DNA from 4 places in the Streptomyces sp. NPDC021020 genome. Region 1 is predicted to be linked to each of the others. Evidence: riboswitches for the same ligand, from Rfam matches in the RefSeq annotation. Region 1 holds a riboswitch; each other region holds the start of a gene.
The links. Region 1 has a riboswitch for cyclic di-AMP ahead of ACH4SL_RS28230 (C40 family peptidase). Riboswitches for the same ligand answer to the same signal wherever they lie in the genome.

Region 1 (7,623 bases):
TGCTCCAGGAGCGGATCGTCTTCCTGGGCACCCCGGTCGACGACACGTCGGCCAACGACGTGATGGCCCAGCTGATCCATCTGGAGAGCGCGAGCCCCGACCAGGACATCCACCTCTACATCAACTCGCCGGGCGGGTCCTTCTCCGCGATGACCGCGATCTACGACACGATGCAGTACGTGACGTGCGACGTCGCGACCGTCTGCATCGGGCAGGCGGCGTCGGCCGCGGCGGTGCTGCTGGCGGCCGGGGCGCCGGGCAAGCGGATGATCACCCCGTACGCCCGGATCCTGATCCACCAGCCGTCGATGGGCGACGTGGTGCAGGGCGACGTGTCGGACCTGGAGATCCAGGCCAACGAACTGCTGCGCACCCGCGACAAGCTGGAGGCGCTGCTGGTGCGCCACACCGGGCAGGAGCCGGAGCGGATCCGGGCGGACATCGAGCGCGACAAGGTCTTCGACGCCGCGTCCGCCGTCGACTACGGCCTGGCGGACCGGCTCACCAACAGCCGCAAGACCAACGGCCCGGCCACCGGCGCGCGGTGAGGCCGGTGCGCCCGGAACCGCCGCCGCTGCCGGCGCTCACCCGCTCCGAGGGCGAGCTGATCGACTGCTACCTGGAGGTCGTCGACCTGCTCGGCCGCGTCAACCCGTCGCGCGGCACCGACACGTACGGGGCGCTGCGTGCCGCGCAGGCGCTCGTCGGGCGGGCGCTTGCGCTGCGCGAGGCGCTGACGGTGATGCACCTGCGCGGCGAGACGCAGCTCCACCACGCCACGCTGGGGCGGGCGCTGCGGGTGCTGGACGGCGAGCGCCGGTCCTCGCTCGCGGTGGTGGCGCCCGCACCGGAGCCGCCCGCGCCGTGACGGCCGCCCGCGCCGTCACGCTGCGGCGCGGCCTCCCCTTGTCGGCCGAACCCTCCCTCATCCCGTCGGCCCAGCGGCGCGGGGCCGGCGGGCGACCGCCCCGGTTGCGCGGGCCGGTCCGGGCGGTGGGTCGACAGCGCAGGTCACAGCGGTGTGCCGGGGCGCGCCGCTCACCGGAAGGGAGCAGCGCCGCCACCCGGTCGGACCAAGCGTGACGAGGGTCACACCGGGCGTTTCCCGCCGGGTACCGGCGTGCCGTGTGCGTCACGATCCGTGGTGACGACAAGCCCCCGCCGCCGTGGCGGGGCGGTCCGCACGGACGCCGAGTCCCGCCGGCGTGCGGATGCCAGGTCGACACGAGTGCAACGGCGGGAGCGGAGGACCCACGCACGACGGGGCCGGACCCGGTACTCCCGGGCCGCCCCTTGGGGTGAAGCCGCAGCACGCGGCCGGGCATCTTCGCCTGCCCGAACCCGACAGGTCATCCTTCGCAGGCCGACGACGAAGGGTTGCGCATGACCGCGCCTGTCGCAGTTTCCGCTTCCGCACGGCTGACCCGTCTCGGGGCCGCGTCCGTGCTCACCGCCGCCGCAGTCGCCGTACCGTCCCTGCTGCCCGGCGCCGTCCAGCAGGCCGAGGCGGCCACCACGGGCGTCCGGGCCCTCGGGGTGGCGGCGTCCAAGGAGGGCTCCCTCTACCAGTGGGGCGCCACCGGGCCCTCGCGCTTCGACTGCTCGGGCCTGACCCTCTACTCCTTCAGCAAGGCCGGCAAGCGGCTGCCGCGCACCGCCGCCGCCCAGTACCGCAACACCCGCCACATCTCCGCGTCCGGCCGGCACGTCGGCGACCTGGTCTTCTTCCACAGCGGACCGTCCGCGTCCTCCGTCTACCACGTCGGCATCTACGCGGGCGGCGGCAAGATCTGGCACGCCCCGAAGACCGGCGCCCGGGTGCGCCTGGAGCACATCTGGACGCGCACCGTCTGGTACGGGCGGGTCTGACCGCCGCGCGGCCCGCGCTCAGCCCACCGGGACGGCCCAGGGCAGCACGATCCAGACGGTCTTGCCGCCGTCGCCGGTCGGGGTGACCCGCAGGCTGCCGCCGGACTCGGCGGTCAGATGGCGGATGATGACCAGCCCGCGGCCGTTGTCCTGCTGCTGCGGGCACACCGCGGCCTGGCGCGGCCAGCGCGGGTGGCTGTCGGTGACACCGATGTGCAGCTGCTCGGACCGCTCCAGGCGTACGTCGACGGTGAAGGTCGGCGACAGGCCCGAGGTGTGCAGCACCGCGTTGGTGGCCAGTTCGGACACGATCAGGCGCACGGTGTCGACGGCCGGGGCGCCCGCGGGCAGTCCCCAGTCGGCGAGCAGCGCGCAGACGTACCGCCTGGCCGCCGTCACCGAGGCGGGTTCGCTCGGCAGGGTGACGGACGCTTCCTGAAGATCTGCCATGGCGACGCTTCCCTTTCCCGCCGTGACCTGGCTCCGATGCGAACGCCCCGGCTGCGGGGCCGGAATTGGGCCGCCCTCGCATACGCCGGGTTCGCGCCAGAATGCACTCATCGTGCCGCCAATGCGGGCGCCGCACAGCGGTCTGCATATATCTGTCGCTCAAATCGGTGAACTCTGCCGCGGGAGAACGCACATGGTCGGCAGACTGGCGTATCGGGGAGAAGAGGACAGAACGCAACCGGCCGCCGGATTGCGTCGCAGCGAGGAGGGCGAGAGGACATGGAACGAGAGCCCGCCGTACGCCGGCGCCGACTCGGCGCGGAACTGCGCCGGTTGCGCGATCTCGCGGGGTTCACCAGCGGCGAGGCGGCCCAGCGGGTGGGGTGGCACCAGTCGAAGGTGAGCCGTATCGAGACCGGCCACAGCAGCGTCCGCGCCGAGGACGTCAACCTGCTGCTCGACGCCTACTCCGTACGTGACCGCGATGTTCGCGACCTGCTGCACACCCTTGCCGGACACGGCCACCAGCGCGGCTGGTGGCACGACTTCCGCGAGGTCCTGCCGGTCGAATACCGCGACTTCATCAGCCTGGAGACGGGCGCCACCCGGGCCAGGTCGCTGGAGACCACGGTGGTGCCGGGCCTGCTCCAGACTCCCGGGTACGCCCGTGCGCTCACCCGCGACGTACTGCCGCAGCTCGCCCCGCGCGAGGTGGCCGCGCTGGCCGAGGTGCGCATCGCACGGCAGGCTGTCCTGCTGGAGCAGAACCCGCCGCTGGAGCTGAACGCGGTGCTCGACGAGGCGGTGCTGCGCCGCGGTGTCGGCGGGCCGGAGGTGATGGCAGGTCAGCTGCGGTGGCTCGCACGCGCGGCCGAACTCCCGCAGGTTTCCCTGCAGGTGCTGCCATTTGCCGCGGGCGGGCACATAGGGGTGACGGGGTCTTTCGTCATCTTCTCCTTTCCGCGCATTGCAGATCTGGATGTGGTTGTTCTCGACCATCTGACCGGTAGTCTCTGTGTCGATCGGAAAGAAGACATCGCCGCTTACACCGCCGCGTTCGCCCGATTGTGTGATCGCGCGCTCCCCTGTGCGGAATCGGCTGCGATGATCACGGAAATCGGGGCGGAGTTCTCGCGGTTGCAGCGGCGCACTAAGGAGGCACCGACAGCATGACTGCGCGAATCCCGGCGGCCCGCGAGCCGCACGCCCACGTTCCGTCCAGCCTGGCGCTGGACGTCGCCTGGCGGCGCAGCAGCCACAGCACGGCGGCGAACAACTGCGTCGAGACGGCCCGTCTGCCCTCCGGCCCTGTCGCGGTCCGCGACTCCAAGGACACCGCCGGGCCGGCCCTGCTGTTCGCACCGGGTGCGTGGACCTCGTTCGTGGCGGCCGTCAACGCGGAGGCGCTCAAGGCCGGTTAGACCCCGGAGGCGGGCAGGTCCCGTCAGGTACGGATCGCCCCGGCCGGCGCGGTCGCGACGATCGTGGCGGCCGCCGCCGCGATCCCGGCCGGGGACAGCGCCGCGTTGGCCGTCACCCGCAGTCGGGAGACGCCGTCGGGGACGGACGGCGGGCGGAAGCAGCCCACCGCGAGCCCCGCGGCGCGGCACGCGGCGGCCCACTCCACCGCCGCCGCGGGCGAGGGCGCCCGGACCGAGACGACGCACGCGTCCGGCGCCGTCGCATCCAGCCCCGCGGCGGTGAGGCGGCGGTGGAAGTCGCGGGCCGCGCCCAGCGCGCGGCCCGCCCGCGCGGGCTCGCGCCGCAGCAGCCGCAGCGCGGCGAGGGCGGCGCCGGCCGCGGCCGGCGCCAGCCCGGTGTCGAAGATGAACGTCCGCGCGGTGTTGACCAGGTGGTCGATGACGGCGGCGGGGCCCAGCACCACTCCGCCCTGCGCCCCCAGCGCCTTGGACAGTGTCGCGGTGCACACCACGTCGGGCGCGCCCGCAAGGCCCGCCGCGTGCGCGGCCCCGCGCCCGCCGGGCCCGAGGACGCCGAGCCCGTGCGCGTCGTCCAGCAGCAGCGCGGCCCCGTGCGCACGCGCCGCGGCGGCGAGCGCGCCCAGCGGCGCCGCGTCGCCGTCCACCGAGAAGACGGTGTCGCTGACGACGACGGCCCGCCCGGCGTGCGCGGCGAGCGCCTTGCGCACGGCGGCGGGGTCGGCGTGCGGGACGACCTCGGTGGCCGCCCGGGACAGCCGGCAGCCGTCGATGAGGGAGGCGTGGTTGGCCGCGTCGGAGACGATGAGGGCGCCCGGCCCGGTGAGCGCGGTGACCGCCGCGAGGTTGGCCGCGTAGCCGGAGGCGAGCACCAGCGCGGCCTCGAACCCGGTGAAGTCGGCCAGCTCCGCCTCCAGTTCGGCGTGCAGCGCGGTGCTGCCGGTGACCAGCCGGGAGCCGGTCGCCCCGGCGCCCCACGTCACGCACGCCTGCGCGCCCGCCGCGGTGACCTCGGGGTGCAGGCTGAGGCCGAGGTAGTCGTTGCCCGCGAGGTCGAGCAGGCCCGGTTCCGCGGCCCGTGGGCGCAGTTCGCGGCGCAGCCCGGCGGCGGAGCGTGCGGTGGCCTGCTCGGCGATCCAGCCGAAGGGGCCGGGGTGCCCGGCGGCGGGCGGTGTGCTGGTCACGGCGGTCCTTCGGGGTGCGGTTCGGGAACGGTCGGCGGGGTGCGGCCGGGGCGGCGCCCGCTGCGGGGGCCTCACCCTGCAACGTACTGGCCCGCAATCGTGCACAGGGTGTGGTGATGCACACACCGGCGGCCACCGCTCTTGTTCGGTCCGTCCTTGGCTCGGGGCCGCCGGGTAGGCGAGTATCCCCTCATGGATCTGCTGACCGCACTGGTGGACAAGGGGCTGCGCCGCGAGCTGCCCACCCGGGACGAGGCGCTCGCCGTGCTGGCGACGTCCGACGACGAACTGCTCGACGTGGTGGCCGCCGCGGGCCGGGTGCGCCGCACGTGGTTCGGCCGCCGGGTGAAGCTGAACTACCTGGTCAACCTCAAGTCCGGGCTGTGCCCCGAGGACTGCTCGTACTGCTCGCAGCGGCTGGGCTCGCAGACCGGCATCCTCAAGTACACCTGGATCAAGCCCGAGGAGGCCGCGGCCGCGGCGGGCGCCGGGGTGGCGGGCGGCGCCAAGCGGGTGTGCCTGGTGGCGAGCGGGCGCGGGCCGACCGACCGCGACGTGGACCGGGTCTCGGAGACGATCGCGGCCATCAAGGGGCAGCACGAGGACGTCGAGGTCTGCGCGTGCCTGGGCCTGCTGACGGGCGGCCAGGCCGACCGGCTGAAGGCGGCCGGCGCGGACGCGTACAACCACAACCTCAACACCTCCGAGGGCACGTACGGGACCATCACCACGACCCACACGTACGCCGACCGGGTCGACACCGTGCAGCAGGCGCAGGCGGCCGGGCTGTCGGCGTGCTCGGGGCTCATCGCGGGGATGGGCGAGAGCGACGCGGACCTGGTGGACGTGGTCTTCGGGCTGCGCGAGCTGGACCCGGACTCGGTGCCGGTCAACTTCCTGATCCCCTTCGAGGGCACCCCGCTGGCCGAGGAGTGGAATCTCACCCCGCAGCGCTGCCTGCGGATCCTGGCGATGGTCCGGTTCGTGTGCCCCGACGTGGAGGTGCGGCTGGCGGGCGGGCGCGAGGTGCACCTGCGCACGATGCAGCCGCTGGCCCTGCACCTGGCCAACTCGATCTTCCTGGGCGACTACCTGACGAGCGAGGGCCAGGCCGGCCAGGCCGACCTGGACATGATCGCGGACGCCGGCTTCGAGGTGGAGGGCGCGGACACCACGACGCTGCCCGCGCACCGCGCCGCCGGGCTGTGCGGCACCCACGACCGCGGCTGCGGGGGCTGCGGCGACACCGCCTGTGCCGACGCGCACGGGCACGGGCACGGCGGGGCGGAGGCCGCACCGCCCGTGCCGGGTGCGCGGACGGACCTGGTCGCGGTGCGCCGCCGGGGTGCGGGAACGGACCTGCCGCCCAATGCCTGAGCCCGCGGCCCTGTTCGCGGCCCCGGCCCCGCTGTCGCCCGAGGTGCTCCTCGGCCTGGACCGCGAGCACGTCTGGCATCCGTACGGGCCGATGCCCGGCCGCCAGGAGCCGCTGGTCGTGGCGTCGGCCGAGGGGGTGCGGCTGCGGCTCGCGGCGCCCGCGCAGGGGCGTGACGAGCTGGTCGACGGCATGTCGTCGTGGTGGTCGGCGATCCACGGCTACCGGCACCCCGTGCTGGACGCGGCCGTACGCGACCAGCTCGGGCGGATGAGCCATGTGATGTTCGGCGGCCTGACCCACGAGCCCGCCGTGCGGCTCGCGGCGCGGCTGGTGGAGATCACGCCCGAGCCGCTGCGGCACGTCTTCCTGGCCGACTCCGGGTCGGTGTCGGTCGAGGTCGCGGTCAAGATGTGCCTGCAGTTCTGGCGCTCGCTCGGCCGGCCGGAGAAGCGCCGGCTGCTGACCTGGCGCGGCGGCTACCACGGCGACACCTGGCAGCCGATGTCGGTGTGCGACCCCGACGGTGGCATGCACCACCTGTGGTCAGGGGTGCTGCCCGAGCAGGTCTTCGCCGAGCAGCCGCCGCCCGGCTTCGACGCGGAGCCCGACCCGGCGTACTGCGAGCGGCTGCGCGCCCTGGTCGCGCGGCACGCGCACGAGCTGGCGGCGGTGGTCGTGGAACCGGTCGTGCAGGGCGCGGGCGGCATGACCTTCCACTCCCCCGGCTACCTGCGGGTGCTGCGGGAGGCGTGCGACGAACAAGGGGTGCTGCTCGTCCTCGACGAGATCGCCACCGGCTTCGGCCGCACCGGAAAGCTCTTCGCGGCCGAGCACGCCGGGATCAGCCCCGACGTGATGTGCGTCGGCAAGGCGCTGACGGGCGGCTACCTGACGATGGCGGCGGCGCTGTGCACCTCCGCGGTCGCCGAGGGCATCTCCCGCGGCGAGGTGCCGGTGCTCGCCCACGGGCCGACCTTCATGGGCAACCCGCTGGCCGCCGCGGTCGCGAACGCCTCCCTCGACCTGCTGCTCGGGCAGGACTGGGCGGGGCAGGTCGAGCGGATCGGGGCGGGCCTGCGCGAGGGCCTGGCGGCGGCCGCGGAGCTGCCCGGCGTGCGCGACGTACGGGTGCTCGGGGCGATCGGCGTGGTGCAGCTCGACCACGAGGTGGACATGGCAGCGGCGACCCGCGCCGCGGTGCGCGCCGGGGTGTGGCTGCGGCCCTTCCGGGACCTCGTCTACACGATGCCGCCCTACGTGACCGGCGACGAGGACCTGGCGCGGATCTGCGCCGGTGTACGGG
Region 2 (7,623 bases), on a different contig from region 1:
AGGGGGCCGCGGGTTCCGGGGCCGGGTCCGAGGTGGGGGCGGGGGCGGCGCCCGGGAGGAGGGTGAGGACGGCCTCGCGGTGAGCGGCCGCGCTCTCCTCGTCGTACGGGTCGGGCGCCGCCGGGACCTGGAGGCGCAGGACGGGCCCGGTGCCGAGCCGCGCGTACCCCCGGCCGGGCGGGACGTCCGCCGCCGGCGTGGACCCCGGCGCCGCGCCGAGCACCGCCTCGACGTGCTCGGACGCCAGCCGTCCGAGCACGACCCGCGCGCGGGTGTGGGCGACGACGACGGGCGCGAGCCCCTCCGTCGCGTCGAGCTGGTCGGCGACGGCCACCGCGACGTTCGCGGCGCGCCCGTGCCGCAGCGGCACGTCGAGCAGCAGCTGCGGATCGGGGCGGCCCTCGGCGAGGGCGAGCTGGGTGAGGGCGGTGGGCCGGTCGACGAGGATCCACAGCGGGCGCCGCGCGTCGTCCTCGACCGGGCGGCCCTCCTGCCGCGCGCGGTTGACGGCGACGAGCCGCCGCTCCGTCTCGTGCGCGGCCCATTCGAGCGTGGCGGCGGCGCCGAGTACGCCGTCCTCGACGGCGAGCACGCCGGGCCGCCCGGTCAGGAACGCGTACTCACCGGCGCCGCTGCCGTCCACCACGACGACGTCGCCGCCGGTCAGCGCCTGGAGCGCGACGCAGCGCAGCAGGCCGGTGGTGCCGGTGCCGGGCTGGCCGAGGGCGAGCAGATGCGGCTCGGTGGAGCGGGCGCCGGTGCGCCACAGCACGGGCGGCGCGTCGCGCGGTTCCGTGCCGTCGCCGCCGGTGACCGGCAGCGTGCGGTCCACCGCGTCCGGGTCGGTGAAGCCGAGCACCGTCTCGCCGGGCGCGGTGACGAAGCGCTGCACGGCGATGTCGGTGGCCAGCGGCGGCAGGGCGGTGAGGACGAGGCGGTTGTCCTCCTCGTTCCAGTCGAAGCGGTATTCGCGGCCGCGCCCCGCCTTGGCGTGCAGCAGCTGCTCGACGCGGGTGCGCGCGTCGGGCTCGCCGTCCGTGAAGTACGCCGGGTAGCGCAGTTCGAGCCGGACGAGTCGGCCGTCCTCGAAGTCGTAGGAGCCGAAGGCCTTCTCCCAGCCTCCGTCGTACGTGTAGAGCGGCGCGGGGTCGGCGGGGTCGGAGAGGTACGGCACCAGGGCGTCGTACAGCGCGCGCAGCCGGGCGGTCTCGGCCTCGCCGGGGCCCGCGGGGGTGCGGGCGGCGCGGTCGCGGCCCATCCAGGCGGCGGAGGCGAGCACGGCGGCCAGGGCGAGCAGCGGCCCGTACGGCATCATCACCACGACCACGACGCCCCCGGCGGCGAGCAGCAGCGCGGGGCCGCGGCGGTCCTTGGGGGTGCGGGCCCACCAGGTGCCCGCCCAGGCGGCCTGGCGGCGCATGCCGCGGCCGATGGTGATGACCGGATGCAGGACGTCCGAGGCGCCGTCGGCGGCGGTGCGCGCCAGGTCGCGGCCGCGGGCGAGCGCGGGACGGCTGGTCAGGATGCTGGGCAGGGGGCGCCTGGACACGGCTTGCTCCATGGGTGGCGGGGGAGTGCTGGGGTGCGGCGGGGGAGGGACCGCGAGCGACCCGGGAGCGGGCGCGCTCCCGGGTCCTGGGGGTGACGTCGGCAGCCCTAGATCTTGATCCCGCCCAGCAGGCTGGCCAGGCTCGCGCCGCCCGCCGTGATGCTCGGGGCGATGGCGGTGCTCGCGAGGTAGAAGCCGAAGAGCGCGCTGACGATGCCGTGGGACATCTTCAGACCGTCCTTGCGGAAGAACAGGAAGACGATGATGCCGAGCAGGACGACACCGGACATGGACAGGATCATGGGCTTTCTCCTGGGTGAGGGGGACGGTCACCATGAGTTCCTCCAGGGTCACAAAAAGTCATGGATCCCGCTCGGCGGCAGATGGGTGATTTGTAGAGAATTTCGCCCATCAGGGTGGGTTGGTCCCCGCCGGGGCGCGCGCGTGGCGCTCGTACGGCCCCGCGGCCGTCCCGCCCGATCGGGTGACGGCGGGCCCTCGCGTCCGCTCCGTGGGCGGCTCCGGCAGGATGGGCGCGTGCAGTTCACGCCGATCAGCCGGCCCCGGCTCGCCGCGGCCCTCGCCGAGAAGATCGCCGGGCAGGACCCGCCCGCGGGGCCGTGGTGGCGGGTCGCCGTGGACGGCGCGCCCGCCGCCGGCACCGCGGACCTCGCCGACGACCTCGCCGCCGCGCTGCCGCCGCTCGGCCACCGGGTGCTGCGGGTACGCGCCGCGGACTTCTGGCGGCCCGCGTCGCTGCGGCTGGAGTACGGGCACGAGGACGCCGACGCGTACTACCAGCTGTGGCTGGACACCGGCGCCCTGCGCCGGGAGGTGCTGGACCCGCTCGGCCCCGGCGGCAGCGGGCGCGCCCTGCCGTCGCTGCGCGACCCCGGCACCGACCGTTCCACCCGGGCGGACTACGTCGAGCTGCCGCCCGGCGGGGTCCTGGTGCTGGACGGCCCGCTGCTGCTCGGGCAGGGCCTGCCATTGGACCTGACGGTGCATCTGCGGCTGTCGCCGGCCGCGCTCGCCCGCCGTACGGAGGAGGCGGCGCGCTGGACGCTGCCCGCCTTCGCGCGCTACGCCGACGAGGTGCTGCCGGAGGAGACCGCCGACGTCACCGTGCGCGCCGACGACCCGCGGCATCCCGCGTGGACGGGCGGGGAGCCGGCATGAGCGTCGTGACCAGGCTCCGCCTTGCCCTCGGCGGTCGCGCCCCGCTAGCGTCCACGACCACCATGACTGTCGCCACCGCGCCGCTGACTCCCGAGCACATACCCCTGGCCGTGCAGCGTTACGACCGCTGGTTCGCCCGTGCCCGGCGCCCGCCCTCGCAGCGGTCCTGGCTGGCCGACGGACCCGTGCGCGGCGAGGACCTGCTCGGCCGGCTGCACACGGTGCCCGGCCTGGAGGCCTGCCGCGCGCTCGACGGCGACGGCAACATGATCGGCTACCTCGCCGCCCAGCCCGTCACGCTCGCCCCCGACGACCCCGCGGGCCTGCGCACCCACCCCCACTCCGCGCTCGTCCCGTACGGCGGCCACGCGCTGCCCGGCGGGCGGGAGACCGAGGTGCTGCGCTCGCTCTACGCCCGGATCGCCGAGCGGCTGGTCGCCGACCGGCGGCTGGTGCACTACGTGCAGGTGCCCGCGGGCGAGGTGGCCACCGCGCCCTGGGTAGACCTCGGCTTCGGCCGCGAGCTGGTGCACGGGCTGATGGCGGTCAAGGCCCGCGGCCGGCAGCCGCGCGGGGTGGAGGGCCTGGGCATCCGGCGTGCCGGGCCCGGCGACCTGCCGCAGATAGGGCGGATGGCCGCCGAGTCCTCCCGGCGGCAGCGCGGCACCGCGGTCTTCCAGCCGCAGCCCGAGGCCGCGCTCGCCGCGCACCGGCTGCGCTACGCCGACGCGCTCGCCGACCCGCGCTGCGGCGCCTGGATCGCCTCCCGGCGCGGCGAGGAGATCGCGATGGTCGTCATCGTCCCCGCCGCTCCGGATCCGGTGATACCCGAGTCGTGCGTCGAGCTGGCCGAGGCGTACGTGGAGCCGTCGGCGCGCGGTGAGGGCATCAGCCGGGTGCTGCTGGCCACCGCGCTGGCCTGGGCGTACGACAACGGACACCGCTACATGTCGGCCCGCTGGCACTCCTCCTCGCCGCTGGCGGCGGGCCACTGGCCCGCGGTCGGCTTCCGGCCGGTCGCCTACCGGCTCAGCAGGACGCTGGACGCGCGGATCGGCGGGGCGCCGGGGACGTTCTGACCCCCCATCGGCGACTAAAGGTGCGAAAGTTGCATAAGCCTGCATATCGGACATTTCACGGTGATGTGGATCACGCCGGGCGAATCGTGTGTCCGGTGTCACCCGCCGAACACGGTCCGCTCCCGGCCCGCGCACCCGCTGTTCCCGCCGCGGGTCGAATGTTGCGGTGGGTACGCGGCCGGTCCGCGGACGGTGACGGGCGCGGGTACGTACCGGATCGTACGGGTGGCGCGCTGTGACCGCCGGTAAGGGTGGAATGGGGCGGCATGCCGGGTTTGCTTGCCCGGCGCTCGCGAGGTCGTTTAGCTTCGCCGTTACCGCGGGCCGGACGTCCGCGACAGCCGCCGGGCGGAACGCCGAATCCTGCCGCCGCCCGGGCGCAGCACCATCCGAGCTGCAAAGGGCAGGAGCGGGGGACCCAAGGTAAGCCGCCGTCCGGGACGTCTCCCGGCCGGCTCGGGGTGAAGCCGTGCCGTACACCCGCGCACCTGACCGGAGCGCGCACCGCGGCCGCGGCCGGGCATCTCCAGCCCGAACCCGACAGCTCACCTCGCAGGCGTAGGAGAGGAATCCCCATGCCCGCACAGGGTCAGCACCGCAAGCCCCGCTCGCTCAACCGCCTCACCCGCGTCTGCATCGTGGCCGGTACGGGCGCCGCTGCCGTGGCGATCCCGCTCGTCGGCGTCGCCCAGTCCGCGTCCGCCGCCGAGCCCGCCAAGGCCCCGGCCGCGGCGACCGCCACGGCGCACGACTACACCGTGGTCCGCGGCGACACGCTCGCGAAGATCGCCACCACGCACCACGTCAAGGGCGGCTGGAAGGCGCTCTACGACGCCAACAAGAAGGCCATCGGCGCCAACCCGTCGCTGATACGCCCCGGCCTGCACATCACGCTGGACACCACCCCGGCCGCCGCGCCCGCCGCGAAGGCGCCCGCGGTGAAGGCACCGGCCGCGAAGGCCCCCGCCAAGAAGGCCGCCCCGGTGAAGAAGGCCGCTCCGGCCGCCCCCGCCGCCGCCGCGAAGAAGGCCGACACCGGCTGGACCAAGCCGGTCGGCGACGCCGCCATCGGCACCGGCTACAAGACCGGCGGCAGCATGTGGTCCTCCGGCCACCACACCGGCGTCGACTTCCTCGTCTGGAGCGGCACCCCGGTCCACTCGGTGGCCGCCGGCACCGTCGTCCACGCGGGCGCGGACGGCGCCTACGGCAACGACGTGATCATCAAGCACGCGGACGGCAAGTACACCCTGTACGGCCACCTGACGCGCCCGGTGGTCTCGGTCGGCCAGACCGTCACCGAGGGCCAGGAGATCGGCATCTCCGGCGCCACCGGCAACGTCACCGGCCCGCACCTGCACTTCGAGGTGCGCACCACGCCGGACTACGGCTCCGACATCGACCCGGTCGCCTACCTGGCGTCGCACGGCGTCACCGTCTGAGCCACCGCCCGAGCGGCACGACCCCCGGTGCCCGTCCGGTCCTCGCGACCGGGCGGGCACCCGCGTGTCTCCCCCCCCCCCGTGTCACGCCTGCCCGAACAGCCCGGCCAGCTCGCCCCGGGAGGCCACACCGAGCTTCGGGTACGCCTTGTACAGGTGGTAGCCGACGGTCCGCGGGCTCAGGAACAGCCGGGCCGCGATGTCCTTGTTCGACAGGCCCTCCGCCGCCAGCCGGACGATCTGCGATTCCTGCGGTGTGAGCCCCGCCTCCGCGTCCACCGGCGCCGCCTCCCGGCCGGCCTCCGGCAGTGTCCCGCCCGCCGCGCCCAGCTCGCCGCGCGCCCGCTCCGCCCACGGGGCCGCGCCGAGCCGCTCGAAGACGTCCAGTGCGGTGCGCAGCCTGACCCGGGCCTCGTTCTTGCGGCGCGCCCGGCGCAGCCACTCCCCGTACAGCAGGCCGGTGCGGGCCGACTCCATCGCCCGCCGGTGCGGGTCGTGCGCGTCGAGCGCGGCGAGGTAGTACGCCTCCGCGTCCGCCTCCGGCGCGCGCAGCGCCCGGCAGCGCGCCACCAGCGCCGCCGCCCAGCTCTGCCCGGACCGCGCCGCCCACTCCTCGAACCGCGCGAAGGACGCGTCCGCGCGCTCCGGCACCCCGAGCCGCACCGCCGCCTCCACCAGGTCCGGCACGCTGCGGGTGGCCGATATGTGGTGCCGCACCGACTCCTCGCCGAGCAGCGCCAGCTGCTCCAGCGCCGCCTGCGCCCGGCCGCGGCCCAGCTCCAGCAGCCCCTGCGACCAGTACGCCCACGGGGCGCCCGGCGCCATCGCCGTGCCCGAGCCGCCCGCGAGCGCCGCGTCCACCCGGCGGCGGCACTCGTCCTGGTCGCCGCGCATCGCCGCGACGTACGCGAGCGCGCTGCTGAGCTGGCTCACCCACTGCCGCTGCCCGGTGTCCGCCGCGATCCGCAGCGCCTCCCGGGCGGTCGCCGCCGCGTCGTCGAAACGCGCGTCGAAGATCTCCGCCTCGGCCCGGAAGAACAGCACCGTCGTGAGGCGCCCGACCCCGCCGCTCTCCCGGCCCTCCGCCGCGAGCACCGTGGTCAGCTCGTGCGCCTGCACGTCCTGGCCGAGCGTCAGGCCCACCCCGCACAGCATCACCAGATGCCCGGGATCGACCCGCCCGCCGTGCGCCGCCCGCGCCGCGGCCGCCGCCGCGCCGAGGTCCGGCGGTACGCGCCCGGCCGAGCCCGGCCCCAGTGCGGCGACCAGGAAGGCGGCGACGGGCAGCACGGGCGCGTCCGGCGGCAGCCCCAGCGCGTCCAGCCGCGCGAGGGTGTCGGTGACCACGTCGCCGCCCAGATACCACGCGGTGTGCGTGGCCTGCACGAGCATCCGCGCCGCGCGCTGCGGATCCCCCTCGGCGGCCAGCGCCGCCCCCTCGGTCAGCAGCCGGTGCGCACCGGGGAAGTCCCCCTCCAGGAAGTCCGCGAGCCCCCGCACGTGCAACGTCCGCGCGACGGCGAGCTGTTCGGCTCCGCCTGAGGGGAAGGCACCCTCGGGCCTGCCGCCCGGCCCGGCGGCACGCGGGGCCAGGGCACTCCCGGGCGCGCTGCCCGAGGCGGCGTGCGGGCCGCCGTCCGGGCCGCTGCCGTGCGGGCGCTGTACGGGTGCGGCTGCCTCCCCCGGGCCGCCGGTCCCGGCGCCGCCGCCCGGGCCGCTGCCGTGCGGGCGCCGTACGGGTGCGGCTGCCTCTCCCAGGCCGTCGGTCCCTGGGGCGCCGTCCGGGCCGCTGCCGTACGGGTGCTGCTCCGATGCGGATGGCTCCTGCGGGCTGCGGGCGTCCGCGTCGGTCCCGGCGCCGCCGCCCGGGCCGGCGCCGTGTAGGTGCCGTGCAGGTGCGGGTGCCTCTCCCCGGCCGTCGGTCTCCGGGGCGCCGTACGGGCCCTGCACCGGTGCCGCTTCCTCCCGTGGGGCGGCGGCCGTGGCGGTCAGGCGTGTCGCCAGGCGGGCGGCCTCGTCGGCGAAGGCGCGGGCGCGGGGGATCTCGCCCGCTTCGGAGGCGGATTCCGCGGCGAGGAGCAGGCGGCGCAGGCGGGCCGGCGGGTCGGTGCTCAGCCGGGCCGCGCGGTCGTACGCGGCCGCGGCCGCGGTGTGGCCGCTGCGTTCGCGCGCGCGGCCCGCGGTGCGTTCCAGCGCGGCGGCCGCCGCCTCGTCGGGGCCGGTCGCGGCGGCCGCGAGGTGCCAGGCGCGGTGGTCGGCGTCGCGCTCGGGGTCGGCCGCGGCGGCCAGCGCGCGGTGCGCGGCCAGCCGCTCGGGCAGGGAGGCCCGCTGGTGGATCGCGGCCCGCACGAGCGGATGCCGGAAGCGCAGCAGC
Region 3 (7,623 bases), on a different contig from region 1:
CGATGTCGCGCTGCTGGGAGGCGAGTTGGCGCAGCGTCACGGACTGGCGGGTGCCGGCCTGGTCGAGGAAGGCGGCGCGCTCCAGGTAGGTGCTCGGGGAGGAGCTGAGGGCGAGCTGCAGCAGCGGGTCGATGCCGCCGGTGCGGTACTGGGCGGCGGCGAGGCTGCCGAGCGCGTCCCGCGTGGTGTTGAGGGCGGCGGTCTTGCGGGCCAGCTCGTCCTGGAGGGCGGTGACCGCGGAGTTCGCCCGGTCGGCCTGCTCCGTGGCGCCGTCGTACTCCTGCGTGGCCTGCTCCGCCTGCTGGTAGAGCGTCGCGACCTGGGCGCGTACCTGGTCGGGGGTGAGCTGTGGCTCGGCGTGCGCGGCCTCGCCGAGCAGGGTCACGGAGGCGGCCGAGGCGAGGGCCAGGGTGACACCGACCCGTTTGGTGGCCGCGGAGGGACCGCCGGCTAAAGGAGGGCGCCTGCGGTGCGCGGCGGGGCCGGTGGGACTGCCGGCGGGACTGTGTGAGGCCATCGCGGCCGTCACTCCTTCCAGGGAACGGCCCGGCGGCGCCTGCACGGGGGGTCAGGGCGCCGCCGGGCCTTCGGCGGGGGTGGCCGAGTGCCGTCCACGAGCCGGGACGGCAGTGGGGTGTCGGCCACCTGAGGAGCGACGCTAGACCCGCCGGGGGCGGGAAAGGGGCGCGTTGACCGGGATTGGCCTCATCCGGTCACCTCTGCGCGCTTTCGACCGCCGTTCGACGGGTGACCCGCCCGCATATGCCCGCAGCCTGACCGGATGCCCCGGATCCGTACGACCGACGTACGGGCAGGGGCGCGGTCAGGCTGCGGAGGAGAGGCCGCGCGGGCGCCGGGGTCAGGCGACCCGGCGCGCCTGGGAGAAGGGCATCCAGCTCATCGGGGCGACCTCGACGACCGCGCCGGTGTGCGGGGCGTGCACGATCTGGCCGTTGCCGAGGTAGATGCCGACATGCGAGTTGCCGGAGTAGAAGAAGACCAGGTCGCCGGGCCGCAGATCGGCCTTCGAGACGGCCACCCCGTCGTGGATCTGGTCCTGAGTGGTGCGCCCGAGGGTCACGCCCGCCGCGCGGAAGGCGGCCTGGGTGAGCCCGGAGCAGTCGTACGAGCCGGGGCCGGTCGCGCCGCGCACGTACGGCTTGCCGCGCTGCGCGAGGGCGAACTGGATCGCGGCGGCGGCACGGCCGCTCGCGGGGCCGGAGTAGGTGTAGTCGCTCTTGGACGACGAGCCCTTGTGGATGTTCGCGACCTGGGCGCGCTGCTGGGCGGTGAGGCTGTTGAGCAGCTTCTGCGCCGCGGCGAGCTTGGTCTCCATCGTCTTCTTCTGCGTCGCGAGCTGCTGCTGCGCGGTGGTGAGCTGGGCGAGGCTCGCGGTGGCCTGCGCCCGCTTGATGGAGGCCTGCTCCTGCTGGATCTGGAAGTTCTTCAGCGCCGCGGTCTGGCTCGCCGACAGCTGGTTGAGCGTGTGCGACTGCTCCAGGAAGGCGGTCGGGTCGCTGGACAGCAGCAGCTGGACGGTCGGGTCGATGCCGCCGTCGCGGTACTGCGCGCTCGCGAACTGGCCCAGCAGCTGCCGGGTGGCGTTCATCTGCTCGGTCTTCCGGGCGACCTCGCCCAGCAGCGTGTTGGTCTTGTCGCGCTGCGTCTTGGTGTTCTCCACCGCCTGGTTGTAGGCCTCCGTCGCCACCTCGGCCTGCTCGTTGAGGGTGTCGATCTGCTGCTTGACCTCGGCGATGGTGGGCTTCGGTTTGGCGGGCGTGGCACTGGCGCTCTCGCTGAGCAGGGTGACGGAGGCAAGAGCCGCGGCCGTGACCCCGACCGCCGCGCGCGGGGCGGTGACGGCCAGCAGGCTCTGACGCGGCTTGCGGTGCGACGCCACGAAGGCGACTCCTTCCGTGAACCGCCGACCGGGTTAGCTGACGGGTTCGGGCCGGGAAGGTTGGCCCTACGGTCCGGCGCCTCGCGGCACCGTGTCCGATTCACCCCAACTGTGCTTGGTGGGTCCCCGGTTCCGGCCTGGGCCGGATTGAGCGGAGGTGAGACGCTGCCGGTGCGGTCACCGGCGGAGAACGTATCGCCTAGCGGGCTACCGTAGCCAAACTCTCCCGGGTCTGGGAAGTTTGGATCGGAACGTGACCGAAATCGCTTTGTGATCTTACGGTTCGTGACCGTGCGCCATGACGCCGGTCAACGTTCCCCGACGTCGGTCAGTACGGGCGGACCACGCCGTAGATGGGCATCTCGGTGATCGGCGCGATCTTCACGACGGTGCCGGTGTGCGGCGCGTGGATCATGTTCCCGCCGCCGATGTAGATGCCGACGTGGCTGTGGTCGCTGTAGAAGAAGACCAGGTCGCCCGGCTCCATGTCGGACTGCGACACCCGGGTGCCGACGTTGACCTGCTCGCCGGTGGTACGCGGCAGCGTCACGCCCGCCGCCTTGTACGCCGCCTGCGTCAGGCCCGAGCAGTCCCACGAGCCGGGGCCGGTCGCGCCCCACACGTACGGCTCGCCGATCTGGGCGCGGGCGAACGCGATGGCCTTGTCGGCGAGCGAGCTGTTCGCGGCGGAGGAGGTCGAGGTGGTGGAGCCGGCCTGCTGGGCCTGCTTGGCCGCCGCGTCCTTCTTCGCCTGCTCCTGCTTCGCGATCGCGGCGGCCTTGCGCGCCGCCTCCTCCTCCTGCTTCTTCTCCAGGGCCGCGAGCCGCGCCTTCTCCTGCGCGGTCAGGCTGTTGAGGAGCTGCTGCGCGGCGCCCAGCTTCTTCGCGACATCGGCCTTGGCGGTCTTGAGCTGCGCCTGCTTCGCGGTGAGCGTCTGGAGGGCCTGCGCGGCCTGGATGCGCTTCTGGGTCGCGTCGGCCTGCTGCACCCGGAAGTCCTCGACGGCGGCCTTCTGCCGCTTGCCGAACAGGTCGGTCAGGTGCCGCTGGTCCAGCAGGTCCTGCGGGCTGGCGGCGAGCAGGTAGGTGGCGGTGGAGTCGTCGCCGCCGCTGCGGTACTGCGCGGCGGCGTAGATGCCCAGCTGCCGGCGGGACTCGTTCAGCGTCTGCGTCTTCTGGGCGGCCTGCGTCAGCAGCGTGTTGACCTTGGTGTTCTGCTGGCTGGTGGCTTCCTTGATCCCGTTGTAGTTCTCGGTGGCCACCTCCGCGTCGTGCTGGAGGGCGTCCACCTTCGCCTTCACCTCGGCGATCGAGGGCTGCGGCGACGGGGCCTCGGGCGCGGCGCTCGCCGCCTCCGCGAAGATGGTCATCGTGGCCAGCGCGGCGGTCGTCAGCCCCACGGCCGTACGCGGCCCCGGGCTGCTGAGTATCGCGGTGCGGGACTTGCGGTGTGTCGCCATGCCCGACGGACTCCTTTCGGACGCTGCCTGGTGCGGCACCGTAACCAAGTGCCGCAGCGAGGGGAAGGCCGGTGTCCGGTTGGCCCCGATACCTTTTCGTAATCAATTCTGATTCTCACCGAGTGTGATTCGCGCGCTACGGGGAAAGGGGCCGAACCGGACGTCGCTGTCAGTACGGGCCTCTAGACTCGGGAGGCGATGAGCAGCCTCTTTGACGACGACTTCCTCGCCGGCCTCCAGTCCGGTCTGCACGTGGCCCCCGAGCCCGCCGACCCGGACGCCCCGCCGCCCCCGGAGGACCTGGAATCCGGCGGCGGCGCCCCGGCCGGCGAGCGCGACGCGTACTACCGCAACGGCGCCCCGCGCCCCGCCACCGACCCCGCGCAACTCCTCGAAGGGCTCAACGAGCAGCAGCGCGCCGCCGTCGAGCACGCCGGCGGGCCGCTGCTCATCGTCGCCGGCGCGGGCTCCGGCAAGACCCGGGTGCTCACCCACCGCATCGCCCACCTGCTCGCCGCGCGGCACGTCCACCCCGGCGAGATCCTCGCGATCACCTTCACCAACAAGGCCGCGGGCGAGATGAAGGAGCGGGTGGAGGAGCTGGTCGGCCCGCGCGCCAAGGCGATGTGGGTGTCCACCTTCCACAGCGCGTGCGTGCGCATCCTGCGCCGCGAGTCCAAGGTGCTCGGCTTCACGTCGTCCTTCTCCATCTACGACGCGGCCGACTCCAAGCGCCTGATGGCCCTCGTCTGCCGCGACCTGGACCTGGACCCGAAGCAATTCCCGCCGAAGTCCTTCAGCGCGAAGATCTCGAACCTCAAGAACGAACTGGTCGACGAGGAGACCTTCGCCGGGCAGGCCGAGAACGGTTTTGAGAAGAAGCTCGCGGAGGCGTACGCGCTCTACCAGGCGCGGCTGCGCGAGGCCAACGCGCTCGACTTCGACGACATCATCATGACGACGGTCAACCTGCTCCAGGCATTCCCCGACGTCGCCGACCACTACCGGCGGCGCTTCCGGCACGTCCTCGTCGACGAGTACCAGGACACCAACCACGCGCAGTACACGCTGGTGCGCGAGCTGGTCGGGACGGGCGAGGAGGCGGGGGAGCTGTGCGTCGTCGGTGACGCGGACCAGTCGATCTACGCCTTCCGCGGCGCGACGATCCGCAACATCCTCCAGTTCGAGGAGGACTACCCGCAGGCCCGCACGATCCTGCTGGAGCAGAACTACCGTTCCACCCAGACGATCCTGTCGGCCGCGAACGCCGTCATCGAGCGCAACGCCGGCCGCCGCGCCAAGAACCTGTGGACGGAGGCCGGCGACGGCCCCGTCATCACCGGCTACACCGCCGACCAGGAGCACGACGAAGCGCAGTTCGTCGCCGACGAGATAGACCGCCTCACCGACGCCGGCGACGCCCGCCCCGGCGACGTCGCCGTCTTCTACCGCACCAACGCGCAGTCCCGTGTCTTCGAAGAGGTCTTCATCCGCGTCGGCCTGCCCTACAAGGTCGTCGGCGGCGTGCGCTTCTACGAGCGGCGCGAGGTCCGTGACGTCCTTGCGTACCTACGCGTGCTGGCCAACCCCGAGGACGGCGTCCCGCTGCGGCGGATCCTCAACGTGCCCAAGCGCGGCATCGGCGAGCGCGCCGAGGCGATGGTCGAGGCGCTCGCGGCCCGCGAGAAGATCTCCTTCGCCGCCGCGCTGCGCCGGGTCGACGAGGCGTACGGCATGGCGGCGCGCTCGTCCAACGCCGTCAAGCGCTTCACGACGCTGATGGACGAGCTGCGCACCGTCGTCGAGTCCGGCGCGGGCCCCGCCGTCGTCCTGGAGGCGGTGCTGGAGCGCACGGGCTATCTCGCCGAACTGCAGGCCTCCACCGACCCGCAGGACGAGACCCGGGTGGAGAACCTCCAGGAGCTGGCCGCGGTCGCCCTGGAGTTCGAGCAGGAGCGCGGCGAGGAGGAGCCCGGCTCGCTGGCGGAGTTCCTGGAGCGCGTCGCCCTCGTCGCCGACTCCGACCAGATCCCGGACGACGACGAGTCCGGCGGCGTCATCACCCTCATGACGCTGCACACCGCCAAGGGCCTGGAATTCCCGGTCGTCTTCCTCACCGGCATGGAGGACGGCGTCTTCCCGCACATGCGGGCGCTGGGCCAGGTCAAGGAGCTGGAGGAGGAGCGGCGGCTCGCGTACGTCGGCATCACACGGGCCCGCGAGCGGCTCTACCTGACCCGGTCGATGATGCGCAGCGCCTGGGGACAGCCCGCCTACAACCCGCCCTCGCGCTTCCTGGAGGAGATCCCGGACGCCCTCATCCAGTGGCGGCGCACCGGCTCCGACGCCAAGGGCCCCGGCGGCGGGGGCGGCAGCCCGGCCTCCAAGGCGGCCGCGTCCCTCTCCTCGACCCTCGGCTCCGGCACGGGCGCGGGGCGGCGCGGCGCGGGCGGCTTCGCGACCCGGCGCGGTGCGGCCGACCGCCCGGTCATCTCGCTCGCGGTCGGCGACCGTGTCACGCACGACCAGTTCGGGCTCGGCACGGTCATCGCGGTGACCGGCCGGCCGGGTGACGAGAAGGCGACGATCGACTTCGGCGACGAGCGGCCCAAGCAGCTGCTGCTGCGGTACGCGCCGGTGGAGAAGCTGTAGCCGTTGTCGTTGCCGCAGGGATCGGGGTCCGCGGGGCTTGCGCTTCGCGGGCCTGCGGGTCCTGCGGGCTCGCGGGCCTCAGCGCGGGTCGAGGCCGTGCTTCAGGAGCCACGCCAGCGGGTCGATGGGGGAGCCGCCGTTCGGGCGGACCTCCAGGTGCAGGTGCGGGCCCGTGGTGTTGCCGGTGTTGCCGGAGTAGGCGATCACCGTGCCCGCCTTCACCTTGCCGCTGCGGATCTTCGTGCTGCTCAGGTGGCAGTACCAGGTCTCGGTGCCGTCCGGCGCGGTGACGATGGCCATGTTGCCGTAGGAGCTGTTCCACTGGGTGCGGACCGTGCCGTCGGTCACCGCCATCACCGGGGTGCCGACCATGACCGGGAAGTCGATGCCGGTGTGCACCGACATCCAGTTCACACCCGACTGCCCGAAGTACGCGCTGAGCCCGTGCTGCTTGACCGGCAGCAGGAACTTCGGCCGCAGCGCTTCCTTGCGGGCCGCCTCGGCCTCGGCCGCCTTCTTGGCCGCGGCCTGCCGGTCCTTGAGGTCGATGCGCTCCTGGGTGCGGCTCGCGCGGTCGGCGAAGTCGCTGGCGTCCGCGCTCACCCCGGCGAGCTGCCGGTCGAGCTGGGTGGTGGGCGCCTTGCCGCCGCTCGCGTCGGCGTCCGCCTTGCCGCTGTCCTGCGCCACGCCCACGCCGGTCACGGCCGCGGCGCCGACCGCCGCGACGCCCATCACGGCGACCGACGGCACCGCCACGGTGAGCAGCGCGGAGCGCCGCGCGGGCTTGCGGCGGCGGCTGCGGGCGGCGGGCGCGGCGGGGTCGGGGCCGTCGGCGGCGAAGTCGTGCCGCTCGTCGGGGGAGGGGGCGGTGGGCGCGCCGAGGTCGTCGAGCCCGTCGAGGTCGAGGTCGCTGAGGTCGGGGCCGAGGCCGGAGCCGGGGTCCGCGGCGGGCTGCGCGGCTTCGGGCGCGGCGTATCCGTACGGGTCGGGGGCCGGCGCGTCGTAGCCGTAGTGCTGCTGCGGGCCGGGCTGCGGGGCGTAGGCGTCGTAGCCGCTCGCCGCCGCGTACGGGTCATGGGGCTGGGCCTGCGGCTGCTGGGGCTGCGGCGGGAACTGCTCGTAGATCCCGGTGTCGCCGCCCGCGTCGTAGCCGTAGCCGTAGCCGTACGCGGGGTAGCCGCCCGAATCCCAGTCCTGCGACGGGTGGCCGGGCTGGGCCTGCGGCTGCGCCTGGGGCTGCTCGTACGACGCGAACTGGGTGGCGTCGAAGGTGCCCGTGTCGTAGTACGTCGTCCCGGAGGGGTACGCGTACGGGTCGTAGCTCTGCTGCTGGGCGTTCGGGTCGTAGCCGTACCCGTAGCCGGTGCCGTAGCTCACGTCCTGGGCTGCCTGCGGCTGGTCGTAGCCGTAGCCGGGGGCCTGCTGCGGGATGTAGCCGTACGTCCCGGTCGCGGTGTCGTCCGCGAAGGCGGTGCCGACAGCCTGGTAGGCGCCCGTGGAGTAGGCGTCGTACGGGTAGGCGTCGTGGTCGGGGGTGTGGCCCGACGGGTGACGTTCGTTCACCGCCAGCTTCTCTTTCGCCTCGGCAGCAGGAGAATCAGCGGTGACTGTA
Region 4 (7,623 bases), on a different contig from region 1:
CTTTCGGAAAGGGGCGGTCGGCGGTGTCCTCCGTGACGATTTCCGACCGCTGATGCAAAGACTGCAGAAGGGGACCTCCGCGCACGCCGGGCGCGCGCGGCGGGAATGATGTGCGGCTCGTTTGTGTGTTTTGCGGCGGCGCTTTACGGTGCGAGGTGCGGGGTGGTAAAGGCCTGGGTCTTGGGCCGGTTGCCGGCCCCGGGGGCCGGCTGCCGCGGGTCGCGGCGGGGCGGGCGGGCGCGGTGACCGGCGGCAGCGCCGCTGCGGGCCCGGTGCGCGGGGCGGGGACGGGCGGCGCGGTGGGGCGCGGACCAGTCGTACCGGCGGGCGCTGCGGGCGCCGGCGCGTGGTCGGGGCGGTCGGAGCGTACCGCCGAACGGTGGATCACGTTCCGCCAGTCGGGTGAATCGCGCGGGGTGGCGTGGGCGCTGGGGCTGGTGGGGCATCACCGTTGTGAGTAAGGCGGGTGACCTGCCACTACAGCGCGGGACACCTGCCGTAGCAGGAGGTGAGCCATGATTACGAATGGCTTGTGGCGAACGGTGCAGCGTGCCATTGAGTCGCCGGAACTGACGGTCCGGTTGATCGCCATCCTGGTCACCATGGGCACGTGCGCCGCCGTCTTCGCCTGGCTCTGGAGAGCCTGACCCTCCGTCCCGCCCCGGCCCCGTACCGGCGGCACCAGCGCCGCCGACCAGGTCGCGACCCGTCCGTCCACAGCCTGTGGACGACGGTCCGCCCGTACGGTCACGGGGTGCGGGGCGGGGCGCGGGCGACGGCGACGCGCTGCCCGGCGCGGGGCCTGGCGCTGCCGGGCCGCAGGGCGGCGCGAGCCGCGGGAGCGCCCGTGGCTGCCCGGGATCCGGAATCCCGCGCGGCCCGCAGGTCACAGCCGCCCGTCCAGCGTGCGGGCTCAACTTCCGTTCCCGACAAGCGAATTGGAGTCGTCAGAAGCCCCTGGCATAGTCAGTCCCCATGAACACCGACTCCTTCTGGGCCCTCCTGGAGGACTCCCGGCGGCACGGCTTGGGCAGTGACAAGCGTGACGCCGGACTGCGCGACAGCCTCGCGCGGCGCACCGGTGACGAGATCGTGGCCTTCCAGGCCTGGCTCGACGAGCTGACCGACCTGGCCCTCACCTGGGATCTGTGGGCCGCCGCCGACCGGATCTTCGGTGGCTGGTGTTCCGACGACACCTTCCGCTCCTTCCAGCACTGGATGATGGGCCTCGGCCGCGCGGTCTTCGAGGCCGCGGTGAACGACCCGGACGTCCTGGCCTACGCCCCCGAGGTGCTGCGGCTGTCCGGTCGCCCCCGCGCCGCCTGGCCCGCCGCCGACCGGCCCGCGTGGCCCGCCCTCGACACGGTCGGCCTGGCCGCGTACGAGCTGGTCACCGGACCCTGCGAGGACTTCGGCGACGCCTTCTACGCCGCCGTCCGCGGCGCCCGCGGCGCCCGCCGCCACTGGCCCGCTCCCTACGGTGCCGGCTGCGGCGGCCGGGGGACCGGCGCCCCGCCCGTACCGGCGGACAGCCCCGACCCCTCCGGGCGCCGCTGGTCGGCCCTCGACGAGGAGGAAGCGGCCCGGCGGCTGCCGCGGCTGAGCGTCCTCTTCCCCCTCGACGAGCCCTTCCCGCGCGGCGGCGCCACCGACCGGTCCGCTCCGTAGCGGGCGCCGGGCCCCGTACCGGCCGGTCGGCGCCTGCGGCGGGCGGTCGGGGCCCGGCTGCCGCGCGGCCCGGCCCGGCTCAGACCCCGTTGACGAGCCGGATGTAGCGCACCCAGTCCCAGTTGGGGCCCGGGTCGGTGTGGTCGGTGCCGGGCACCTGGACGTGGCCGATGATGTGGGCGCGGTCCTTGGGTATGCCGTACTTGTCGCAGATCGCCGCCGTCAGCGCTGCCGAGGAGTGGTACATCGCGGTCGTGAAGTACGACGGCTGGTCGACCCAGCCCTCGTGCTCGATGCCGATGCTGCGGGTGTTGTAGTCCCAGTTGCCCGCGTGCCAGGCGATGTCGTGCTCGCGGACGCACTGGTCGATCGCCCCGTCGGCGGACCGGACCACGTAGTGGGCGGCGGCCGCGTGCGCCGGGTCCTGGAAGAGGGAGATCGTGTCGGCGAAGGTCTCCTGGGTGACGTGGATGACCACCATCTGGATCGGGTAGCTGGAGGGCCGGTTGGACGCCGTGTAGTTGGCGGTGCTGGCCGGCGCCCAGGTGGCTGACGGGTAGTCGACCGCGGCGGCTGCGGCGCGGGCAGAGGCGGGGGTGGCGGCCGGGGCGGAAGCGGCCGGCCAGAGGTCGGCGGCCAGGCCCGCGGTGGCGGCGGCGCCGATTCCGAGTCCGCCGCGCAGCAGCGAACGGCGGGTGGGTTCCGCAGGGTTGGGGCGATGCATCGGGGGCTCCCAGAGGCGTCATGGTGCTGAGGCGGCATGGTGCTGAGGAGTCATGGCATGGACGAGTGCATGACAAGAGCATCGGGCCTGCCCATCGTGCGGCTCACGCCCCTGGCGTGCCAAGGGATTCGCGAATTGGCACAGGTTCAGACCACTGGCGCACCCGCGCCGCCGCGAGGGTCACCGACCCCTCACCCCGCGTGATCATCCCTCCCCCTTCCGGTAACAACTGGCGAACACTCGCATCACTGCCCGGCCACGCCGCGTGTCCGCTTCCTCCCTTCTACGGATACCCTGCCCGATTGCTTCCCACCCCCAACTCTTCGATTCGGCTTGGAAAACCCGTCCGGCTCTATTAACGTTCGATAACGCAGCGCGGTCGTCACTGCCGCCGACAGGCGGCACCGTGCGCTTGCCGAATCCCGTCCGCGGGAACCGGGGACCCGCCCTTCCGTCACCACGGAAGGGGTCCAATGGGGTGAATCGGGGGGCCGTCAGGCCGTCCGTAGGAGACCTTCCTGCTCCGAACCCGTCAGCTAACCCGGTAGGCGAGAAGGAAGGAAAGGAGTGCGCCCCCGTGGCGTCCAACCAGCCTGCCTACGCTCCGACCCCGGTGGCAGAACCGACCGGGCAATGGCACTTCGGAGAGCCCGGCGAGCGCTTCTCGCCCGACGGCCCCGGCTATTTCCCCGCGGCACCCGGCACCCCCGCCGCCCCCCAAGCCCCCGGCTCCCAGGGCTTCCCCGGCTCCGCCGCCCCGCTCCCGGCACCCGCCGCAGTCCCCGCCCCCGAGGCCCCCGCGCCGGCCGGCTCCCCCCGGCCCGACGCCGACGGCCTCCCGGGCGACGGCCCACGCAGCCAGCCGCGCCTGCCCCGGCAGCGCGGCGGGCTCCCGGGTCTGGCCGGCGGCCTGAGCAGCGCGGCCAGCGTCGGATCGGCCGTGCTCGGCATGGCGGCGATGGCCGCGGTCGGCACGGGCGGCGTGGCCGCCGCGGCCGAACCGCCCGCCGCCGCCGCGCCGGTGGCGGCTCCTGACCTGCCGGTCGCGCCGGCAGCTCCCGCCGCGGCCCCCGCCGTCCCGTTGCCGGACGTCGCGGTCGGCACCCCGTCGTACGACCCCGCCGCCGTCACCCGGGCGGCGACCGCGGCCCCCGCCGCCCCGCCCACCACCGAGGCCCAGGACGCCCCGTGCGCCGAGCCCGGCGCGGAGACCGCCGACCCCGGCGAGGCGCTGTGCAGCCGCATCATCGCCCAGGTCACCCAGCAGCGCGCGGACGCCGAGCGCCGCGCCCGCGAGGCCGCGGAGCGGATCGCCGCGGAGAAGGCGGCCAAGGAAGCCGCGGCCCGCAAGGTGCGCGAGCAGGCCGCCGCCGCCAAGGCCGAGGCCGAGGCGAAGGCCAAGGCCGCCGCCGAGGCCGCCGCGCAGGCCGAGGCGGAGCGGCTGGCGCAGCTCGCCGCCTCCTACGTCAAGCCGGTCGCCTCGTACACGCTCACCAACGCCTTCGGCGAGTCCGGCAACATGTGGGCCATGCACACCGGCCAGGACTTCGCCGCCCCCACCGGCACCCCGGTCCACGCCGTCCACACCGGTACGGTCACCTCGGCCGGCTGGGCGGGCTCGTACGGCTACCGGGTGGTGCTGCGGCTCGACGACGGCACCGAGCTCTGGTATTGCCACCTGTCGACGATGGTCGCCACGGACGGCCGCGTCACCACCGGCGACACGATCGGCCGGGTCGGTGCGACCGGCAATGTACCGGGCCCGCACCTGCACCTGGAAGTACGCCCCGGCGGCGGCGCACCGGTCGACCCGGTGCCGTGGCTGCACGGCCACGACGTCGCCGTCTGAGATCCGGCGCGAAACGCCACGCCGAAACGCACGCACGTACGGATATCTGCGCATAAGCTAGGCGACAGGCATAGGCTTGCAGGTATCGGGGGTCGGGCACACGGTCTGTCCCCGGTATCGGCGGATTCACCGGACACGCACACCGCAGACGTGCGAAGGAAACACCGCAGGAGTACGGTCACGGCAAGGGCCCTGCGCCCGCTCGCAGGCCCCCAGGAGCCGCCGCGGCCCCGGCGTTCACCCCCCCCGACGCCGGGGCCGTCGGCATCTCCAGCCCCCGGCCCCCTCCCGCCCGGCCGGCAGGTCAGCTCCCGGCGCCGCCCGCGGCCGCCGTACCGTCCGCCGCCGCGCCTTGAGGGGCCTCCGCCTTCTCCGGCCCGTTGCCGTCCGGCGCGTCCGCCCCCGCCGCGAAGCCGGCCGCGAGGCCGACCAGGGCGACGAGGTCGGCCCGGTCCGTCGCACCGTCCAGGGCGCGGTATTCGACGGCCGCCAGGATCGCCATCCGTTCGCCCAGCCCCCACTGCGGGTAGGGGTCCGCCGCGACCAGATCCGCGGCGAGGACGGGCAGCGGGCGCCCCGCCGTGTGCCCGCGGTGGATGACCTCCCGCAGGTCCAGCAGGTAGTCGGCGTAGCGCCGCACATCCGCGGGCGTCATCACCGGCCCGTGCCCCGGCACGACGACCCGCGGGTCGCACTCCAGGATGCGCTCGCACGCGGCGTGCACCGACTCCAGCGGCCCCGCCCAGTGCACCGGGTGGTCCTCGTTGAAGACGACGTCCCCCGCGCACACCACGCCCTCCTGCGGCAGGTGCACGATCAGGTCGCCCGCGGTGTGCGCCGGCCCGACCTCGACGAGCCGCACCGCGACCCCGTCGACGTCCAGGTCGAGCTCGCCGCTGAAGGTGCGGTTCGGGTGCAGGGGCGTGACCCCGCCGAAGTCGCCGTAGCGCGCGAAATGCCGCCGCATGTACGCCCCCATGGGCGTGGCCGGGTCGGCGGCCGCCACCAGCCCGGCCAGCACGGCCGGTTCCGGCTCCGCGCACAGGTGCTCGCCGTTGGCGTCGGTGGCGATGACGTCGGCGCCCGGGAAGAGCGCGTTGCCGTACGAGTGGTCGCCGTTGCCGTGGGTGTTCACGACGGTGCGGACCACCGGGCCGCCGCCTTCGTTGTCGTCGGCGTGGCCATTGCCGAGCCCTGCGATGAGCCGTTGCAATTGCCGGGTCATTCCGGCGGTGTACGGGGTGTCGACCAGCAGCGCGGTGCCGGGGCCCGGGCCCGCGCCCCGCCCGGTGACCACGACGCAGTTGGCCATGCCCCACGTCGCGTGGCCGTCCGGGAGCCAGGCGTGGACGTGGGGTGTCAGCGACCGCAGCGCATGCGGAAGAGGGAAGCTCATAGGGCCCAATTGTGCGGCCCAGCAGGGCTTTTCGCCGTATCGGCGGTGATGAGCCGGCGTCCGCCGTCCGCGAGGCCCTCCGGGTCGACGGGCGCGGTGGCGGGCGCCGTGAGGGACGGGCCGTGCCGCGGCTCCTCCCCCTGGTCGAAGAGGACGAACATCAGCCGCCCGCCCGGCACCCCGAACGGCCCCGCCGTGCACAGCGTCACCCACCCCGGCCCCAGCTCGGCGTGCACCAGCGGCAGCGCGCTCTCCGCCCGCGGCCCGATGTACTCGCCGGTCGGCGCCTCCAGGAAGGGGGCGACGACCGGGTCGCGCATGGCGTCCGCGTGCAGTTGCGCCAGCGGCCGGTCGTGCGGGTTGGCCACCACGGCGGCGCGCAGTTGCGGCACGAGCCGCGGCAGCCAGCTCTCCGCCCAGTCCCCGAGCACCTCCCGGGCCTCGGTGTCCAGCAGCATCCAGCGCATCGTGTTGCCGGGCACCTCGCGGCGCGGGAAGAGCCGCGCGAAGGCGGCGTTGTACGCGACGACGTCCCACGCCGCGTCGTTGACGTACGCCATCTCGTGCGAGCCGCGCAGCACCCGCTCCCAGGGGCTGGGCACGGCCCTGCCCAGCTCCGGGTCCAGCCGGTAGGCGGGCGGCACGCCCGTCGCGTAGAGGACCAGCGCCTCCCACTCGTGGTCCGACAGCCGCAGAACCCGCGCCACGGGCTCCAGCAGCTCCGCCTCGATCGCGGCGAGCCGGCCGCGCTCCACGTAGCCGTACTTGTGCTCCGGCCAGCCCAGCAGCCGCGTCATGTGCTCGTGCGTCAGCCCGCTGACCTTGCGCCCGCGCGGGTCGGCGCGCGGCGCGAGGCCGAACTCGCCCGGGTCGACCCGGGCCCTGGCCCGCGCGAGCAGCGTCTGCATCGCCTCGCGGTCGCGCACCGGCCTCACGGCTCCCTTCCGGCCCGCGCGCCGGCCCGCGACCCTCACAGGTCGCGCGGGTCGACCTCCCGGGCAAGCTTGTACCCCGCCTCGAAACGGCTCCCCGCGTCCAGCCGTTCCATCAGCGCGGCCATCACCGACACTACGTCCGGAGTGGTGATACCCAGCTTTCTGGCGATCCTGTCATCGGAGTAGCCATTGGCCATCAGCCGGATCACGGCCCGCTCCCGCTCCCCGAGCTGGGCGTGGTGCGGCCCCGGCGACATCCGCGACAGGGGCGTGCCGCGCCGCCAGTACGACTCGTATATCGCCGCGAAGGACGACGCCAGCAACTCCCCGCTGACCCGCACCAGCGGCGGCTCCTTCGCGCCCGACACCACCGTGCGGGCCGCCAGGCACACTGTGTGCCGGTCGAAGACCATCAGGTCGTGCGGCAGGTGGTCCAGCACCCGCACGCTCACCCCCGCGTCCGACACCTGCCGCAGCCACGAGGCCTTCTCCGGCACCGCGAGCAGCGCCCGCGGATACATCGCCCTGACCCGCACCCCGCGCCCCGACATCACCGCCGCGGCCTCCACCTCCGCCTGCCCCGGCCCCCCCACCAGCATCCCGTCCGCGGACTCCACCACCGACCCCGCCATCTCCCCGAGCAGACTCCCGTACGCGTCCCCCGCCGCCCGCGGATACTGCTCCACGACCAACCGCTCCGCCCGCCCCCCGCCATCCATCCGAAACCCCGCCCCCGAACCCCGCTCCCCTTCTTGCCGCCCCTCCGACCACACCTCTGACTCCACAGCCCCACCCCTCCTCAACTCACCCCGCCTGACGCCATCCACCGGCCCCTACCCCCGCCACCCACCCGCGGAAGCCCTGCCGTTGTCTGTCGCCCCGTCAGATACAGAGTGTTACAGGGGTGTCACGCGTTTTCCAGGCCGAATCCGTCGAGGAAAAGAACCCCCACAAATGATGTGATGTAGGGCCTACCAGGCCGGGCGGTGCGCAGCCGGGCCCTGGTGCGCCCACCCCTCTGGGCCCGGTGCGGGACCTTCCCCCTCAGAGG

Region 2: it holds a riboswitch for cyclic di-AMP, as region 1 does, so the genes downstream of both, ACH4SL_RS25875 (peptidoglycan DD-metalloendopeptidase family protein) here and ACH4SL_RS28230 (C40 family peptidase) in region 1, are expected to answer to the same signal.
Region 3: it holds a riboswitch for cyclic di-AMP, as region 1 does, so the genes downstream of both, ACH4SL_RS16980 (NlpC/P60 family protein) here and ACH4SL_RS28230 (C40 family peptidase) in region 1, are expected to answer to the same signal.
Region 4: it holds a riboswitch for cyclic di-AMP, as region 1 does, so the genes downstream of both, ACH4SL_RS01605 (M23 family metallopeptidase) here and ACH4SL_RS28230 (C40 family peptidase) in region 1, are expected to answer to the same signal.

The regions. Positions count from the first base shown of each region.
Region 1 covers NZ_JBIRQQ010000010.1:78,427-86,049, forward strand. The annotation lists gene ACH4SL_RS28220 (ATP-dependent Clp protease proteolytic subunit) at 1-548, shown strand, start outside; gene ACH4SL_RS28225 (hypothetical protein) at 554-868, shown strand; cyclic di-AMP (ydaO/yuaA leader) riboswitch at 1,208-1,380, shown strand; gene ACH4SL_RS28230 (C40 family peptidase) at 1,384-1,869, shown strand; gene ACH4SL_RS28235 (ATP-binding protein) at 1,888-2,319, opposite strand; gene ACH4SL_RS28240 (helix-turn-helix domain-containing protein) at 2,599-3,492, shown strand; gene ACH4SL_RS28245 (DUF397 domain-containing protein) at 3,489-3,740, shown strand; gene ACH4SL_RS28250 (aminotransferase class I/II-fold pyridoxal phosphate-dependent enzyme) at 3,764-4,942, opposite strand; gene bioB (biotin synthase BioB) at 5,135-6,319, shown strand; gene ACH4SL_RS28260 (adenosylmethionine--8-amino-7-oxononanoate transaminase) at 6,312-7,623, shown strand, end outside.
Region 2 covers NZ_JBIRQQ010000008.1:473,346-480,968, forward strand. The annotation lists gene ACH4SL_RS25855 (hypothetical protein) at 1-1,549, opposite strand, end outside; gene ACH4SL_RS25860 (hypothetical protein) at 1,657-1,851, opposite strand; gene ACH4SL_RS25865 (uridine kinase) at 2,087-2,728, shown strand; gene ACH4SL_RS25870 (GNAT family N-acetyltransferase) at 2,791-3,807, shown strand; cyclic di-AMP (ydaO/yuaA leader) riboswitch at 4,190-4,379, shown strand; gene ACH4SL_RS25875 (peptidoglycan DD-metalloendopeptidase family protein) at 4,383-5,249, shown strand; gene ACH4SL_RS25880 (AAA family ATPase) at 5,334-7,623, opposite strand, start outside.
Region 3 covers NZ_JBIRQQ010000005.1:387,600-395,222, forward strand. The annotation lists gene ACH4SL_RS16975 (NlpC/P60 family protein) at 1-517, opposite strand, end outside; gene ACH4SL_RS16980 (NlpC/P60 family protein) at 860-1,900, opposite strand; cyclic di-AMP (ydaO/yuaA leader) riboswitch at 1,907-2,064, opposite strand; gene ACH4SL_RS16985 (NlpC/P60 family protein) at 2,229-3,359, opposite strand; gene pcrA (DNA helicase PcrA) at 3,558-6,011, shown strand; gene ACH4SL_RS16995 (M23 family metallopeptidase) at 6,090-7,574, opposite strand.
Region 4 covers NZ_JBIRQQ010000001.1:353,066-360,688, forward strand. The annotation lists gene ACH4SL_RS01595 (DUF4240 domain-containing protein) at 976-1,668, shown strand; gene ACH4SL_RS01600 (N-acetylmuramoyl-L-alanine amidase) at 1,748-2,392, opposite strand; cyclic di-AMP (ydaO/yuaA leader) riboswitch at 2,796-2,958, shown strand; gene ACH4SL_RS01605 (M23 family metallopeptidase) at 3,006-4,241, shown strand; gene ACH4SL_RS01610 (MBL fold metallo-hydrolase) at 4,546-5,637, opposite strand; gene ACH4SL_RS01615 (XRE family transcriptional regulator) at 5,634-6,563, opposite strand; gene ACH4SL_RS01620 (LuxR C-terminal-related transcriptional regulator) at 6,608-7,258, opposite strand.